2 regions of the Dongia rigui genome follow, and region 2 is predicted to be linked to the other one. Evidence: riboswitches for the same ligand, from Rfam matches in the RefSeq annotation. Region 2 holds a riboswitch; the other holds the start of a gene.
What was found. Region 2 has a riboswitch for thiamine pyrophosphate ahead of thiB (thiamine ABC transporter substrate binding subunit). Riboswitches for the same ligand answer to the same signal wherever they lie in the genome.
Positions count from the first base shown of each region.

Region 1: it holds a riboswitch for thiamine pyrophosphate, as region 2 does, so the genes downstream of both, thiM (hydroxyethylthiazole kinase) here and thiB (thiamine ABC transporter substrate binding subunit) in region 2, are expected to answer to the same signal.

Region 1 is NZ_JAXCLX010000001.1:224,066-226,454, reverse strand. Features, by position in the region: gene SMD31_RS01045 (PrsW family glutamic-type intramembrane protease) at 1-565, shown strand, start outside; TPP riboswitch at 612-714, shown strand; gene thiM (hydroxyethylthiazole kinase) at 782-1,585, shown strand; gene thiE (thiamine phosphate synthase) at 1,582-2,217, shown strand; gene thiD (bifunctional hydroxymethylpyrimidine kinase/phosphomethylpyrimidine kinase) at 2,214-2,389, shown strand, end outside.
Region 2 is NZ_JAXCLX010000001.1:1,068,786-1,071,174, forward strand. Features, by position in the region: gene thiP (thiamine/thiamine pyrophosphate ABC transporter permease) at 1-100, opposite strand, end outside; gene thiB (thiamine ABC transporter substrate binding subunit) at 106-1,116, opposite strand; TPP riboswitch at 1,179-1,294, opposite strand; gene SMD31_RS04815 (choline/ethanolamine kinase family protein) at 1,465-2,352, opposite strand.

The DNA.
Region 1 (2,389 bases), 840 kb from region 2:
CGGCGCGATGGCGGTGCCCGGCCACACCATCGACGGCATGATGATGGGTGTCTTCCTGGCCTGGTGGTGGCGCAAGGATATCATGGCCCCGGCGGCCCTCGTTCTGGCCCTCGGCCTGCCGATCGTCGCCCACGGATTCTATGATTTTCCGTTGATGGCGTTTGAGGCCATGCGCAAGGGCGTCTTCGCAAATGCGGATCAATTGCGCGGCCAACTCTTTGCGCTCTACGCCGTGACGATCGGTGTGTCGGCGATGGCCGCGATCTGGGCCGGGCGCATGGAAATGATCGAAGTCTTCCTGCGGGCGCAGCCAGATATCGACCTTTACCCACCGCAGCAAGGCGGGCTCAAGGCTTGGCGCTGGGTCGGGCGCCTGCTCATTGCCGGCGCGATTATCCTCGCGCTGATCGGCGTCAATTCCGCGATGTCCGATGATGTCCTTGAAGGCGGCTGGCTGATCACGATTGCCGCTTTCCCGGCGGCCTTCGGCATCGTCATGGCGCGTAAAGTGCCGGATCAGGCCTACAAGCTGCCCCTCGCCCTGCTCCGCGCGCCACGCCGCTGACAGCGCAGTGATTTGACAGGGCGCGTCGTTTCCGTAGACTGCGATCCGTTGTAACGCGGGGTGTCTGCTCTTTTCGGAGCGGGCTGAGATTATACCCGAGGAACCTGATCTGGATCATGCCAGCGAAGGGATCGTTGCACCGCCCGGCAAGCGGCTGTTCACGTCATCTTGTCTGTTGGTGTTTCTCCCTTCGGCTTTTGAAAGGGAGAGACGTTGATGTCGCCTGCACCTGTCGAAGCCGATTTTGCCGCCGCCTTGTCGGCCATCCGCAATTCGGCTCCGCTTATTCATAACATGACGAATATTGTCGTCGCCAATCTGACGGCCAACGCGCTTCTGGCGCTTGGTGCCTCGCCAGCCATGGTCGAGAACACGGAGGAGGCAGCCGAGTTAGCGGCGATCGCCGGTGCACTGGTCGTCAATCTCGGCACGTTGTCGCCGGATTGGGCCGCGGCGATGCGGCTGGCCACCCTATCGGCCAATGCGGCCAAGCGGCCCTGGTTGCTTGATCCGGTTGCTGTCGGTGCTCTTGGCTATCGCACGCGCCTGGCTGCTGACCTGCTGCGCCATCGGCCAGCAATCATTCGCGGCAATGCCTCCGAGATCTCGGCGCTGGCCGGGTATGCAGCGGGTGGAAAGGGGGTCGACAGCACACTCGCGTCCGACGCCGCCGTCGAAGCCGCGCAACTCCTGGCGCGCAACAGTGGGGCTGTCGTCGTCGTCAGCGGTGCCGTGGATTACGTGACCGATGGCAGCCGCGTTGTCGGCATCGCCAATGGGCATGCCATCATGTCGCGTGTCACCGGCATGGGCTGCACCGCCAGCGCCATCGGTGGCGCCTATCTCGCGGTCATCAAGGACCCGTTCAGGGCGGCCGTGCTGGCAATGGTGACGATGGGCGTGGCGGGTGAGGCCGCCTTTGCCAAGGCCCAGGCGCCAGGGACTTTCCAAACCGCCTTCATCGACGCCCTCTATCAAATCCAAGCCGGCGATCTCGCCGGTGGGATGCGGCTGTCATGACGTCGCTCGACTTGTCGCTTTATTTGGTCGCCGACCAGGAATTCTGCCGTCCCGGCGGAATCGAAAGGATTGTCGCCGCCGCTATCGATGGCGGTGCCAGCATGGTGCAATTGCGCGGGACACGCACCAACCTGCGTCAATTTCTCACTGACGCCTTGGCTTTGCGCGCGCTAACCCGGCGGGCCGGTATACCGCTCATCATCAATGATCACATCGATATTGCGCTTGCAGCGGGCGCTGACGGTGTCCACGTTGGTCAGGCTGACATGCCGGCGCCGTTTGCACGGCAACTATTGGGCAAGGACAAAATCATCGGCCTCTCGGTGACTTGCACCGAGGACATCTCCGAACGCGATCTTGTCTTGGTCGACTACGTCGGCTTGGGTCCCGTCTTTCCCACCCGGTCGAAGACGGATGCTGCGCCGGCACTCGGGCTCCAGCAGTTCGCCATCCTCCGCTCCCGGATCGCTTTGCCCGTCGTAGCGATCGGCGGAATCAATTTGAGCAATGCCGGCAGTGTCATGGCGGCGGGTGCCGATGGGGTTGCCGTGGTTTCCGCCATCTGCAGTGCTCCGAATCCGCGTCAGGCGACCATGTCGCTCCGGCAATGCATCGAGGAGGCATGGCAATGATCGCCAACGTCCTTACCATTGCTGGCAGTGACCCGAGTGGCGGTGCCGGTATTCAGGCCGATCTCAAGACCTTCTCGGCGCTGGGCAGTTATGGTTGCGCCGTTCTGACGGCGCTCACTGCCCAGAATACGCGTGGCGTCGTTGGGGTCGAGGTGGTCGCCCCATCTTTCGT
Region 2 (2,389 bases):
CAAGCACGGCGATCGCCGCTGCCGCCAGGGCGAGCGCCAGCCCGCAACCGATGAGGAAGGCTGCAGGCTGGCGCCCGTTTGCGGTGGTCCTCTGCGACATCGGCGTTACTGGCTGACCGCCTCGACCCATGTCTTGATCCAGTCGTCGCGATGCTTGGCGGCCTCGTCTGCCGGCAGCAACAGCGATTTTTCCGGCTTGGGCAAAGCGACAAATTCCGCCGGCAGATCGGCGCCGATATCGCGCACCGGATACATGTAGTTCGTGGTCGGGATGACCTTCTGGGCCTCCGGCGAAACCAGGAAGGCGAGGAAGGCCTTGGCAAGATCCGCCTGCGCCGAACCGGCGATCGCCGCCGCCACTTCGACCTGCATGTAATTTCCTTCCGGGAAGACCAGCGCCTTGTAGCGGTCGGTCTTCTCGACGATCTGGTGATAAGCGGGCGAGGTCGTGTAGGAGAGCACCATCGGCGCTTCCCCTTGCGTGAACAGGCCATAGGCCTCGCTCCAGCCCTTGCTGACGGTAAGGATCTTCGGCTTCAGCCCTGCCCAGGCTTCGCCGGCCTTGTCGCCATAGACTTCGCCCAGCCACATCACCAGGCCAAGGCCCGGCGTGCTGGTGCGCGGATCTTCGAGAATGACCTTTGGCGCATCCTTGCCGTCGATGAGATCGGCAAGGCTTTTCGGGGGGTCTTTGAGCTTTTCGCTGTCATAGACGAAGGCGAAATAGCCCCAGTCATAGGGCACGAATTCGGCATCGTTCCAGGCGATCGGCAATGTCAGCGCCGACAAATCCGTGCCATGCGGGGCAATGAGCCCGGTGGCCTTTGCCTCGGCCGTGAGGTTGGTGTCGAGACCCAGCACCACATCCGCCTTGGTGTTCTTGCCTTCGAGCTTCAACCGCGCCAGAAGCGCCGCGCCATCTTCCAGCGCCACCCAATTGATGTCGCAGCCGCAAGTCCCTTCGAAGGCCTTCTCCAGCACCGGACCTGGACCCCATTCACTGGTGAAGGAATTGTAGGTGTAGATGGTGAGAACCGGCTTCTCCGCCGCCAACGCTGCGGGCATGGCCGCCATGGACAAGAACAGGGTCGAAAGCAACAAGGGGTGCAAGCGCATGACGTCATCTCCTCCGCAAGGGCGCCGGAAGAGACTGAAAGTCGTGATTGGGGCTGATGCGCTCAAATCGCTGACTCATATCCCTCCGCCGGCATGACCCGGATCAGGTTCCGCGGGTTGAAGCGCAGCTCTCGCTTCTCTCAGCCCCTCGCAAACTGGGGCACCCCGTTGAGTGGCGGCCAATGTCGTCAGCTTCGGGTGACTTGTCAAGCGGGGTGCCGGTACCCGCAAGCAAGGCCCCTCACCCCAACCCTCTCCCCGCAAGCGGGGCGAGGGAGTTTCCAGCGGCTTCGGCAAAAAGCCCCTTGCCCCACGTTAGTGGGGAGAGGGGTTGGGGTGAGGGGGCGCTCAAGCGCTCCGCAGCCAGTCCTGGTATCGCGGATCACCCAGGCGCTGCTTGAGGTGCAAAAGCCGGTCATCGCGCAAGGCGACGAGGTCCGGGGAATCATTGGCTGCCACCAGCTCCGCCTCGCACCAGCTAGCGGCGACCAGATTGAGCGCCGTCTTATAGAGTTCGAAGCGCGGCCATTGCGCGGACCCGATCAATGGCTCGATTTGCACCTGTGCCATCGCGGGGTCGACGCCTGCCTCCATCGTCACGGCGGCGAGATCCCACAGCGGTTCCTCGGTCGCCGCGAATTCCCAGTCGATCAAAAAGAGCCGGCCCGCGCCGTCACGCAGGAAGTTCGCCGGGTTGGGATCGATATGGCAGGCGACGCGCGGCAAGGGATGGCGCGCAAGCGCCAGGCGCAGCGGCTCCAGCGCCCGCCGCACGTCCTGCATCAGCTGCGTCGGCGCCAGCTTGATATAGAGATCGATCGCCTTGAAGAGGCCTTGCTGAAAGGGAAAGGCCACGTCCGACCGGTGCAAGGTGGTGAGCAGCTTCAGCATGCCGGCAAAGGTCTCCGGGTCGGCCACATCACCGGCATTCAATGTCTCGGCACCGGTGACGAAGGCGGTGATGTACCAGCCGGCATCCGGATCCGCGGCCAGCACCGGCGGTGCCAAACCCAATCCTGCCACGGCCTGTGCATTGAGCGGCTCGGCGCGGCGATCGAGATAGCGCGAGGCACTGGCACCGGGCCAGCGCAGGACCAGGTCCTGCCCATCGGCCTGAAGGCGATAGCTGCGATTGGTGATGCCGCCCAAAGGCGACATGCGCCACGCCGCCCGCGGCACCCCCGCCAGCAGCGGCACGTGCGTAAACAAATGTTCGATGTCGTCGTCGAGTTGCATGCTGTCCGCTTAGCCCAGCGCCGCCGGATTTGGCAAG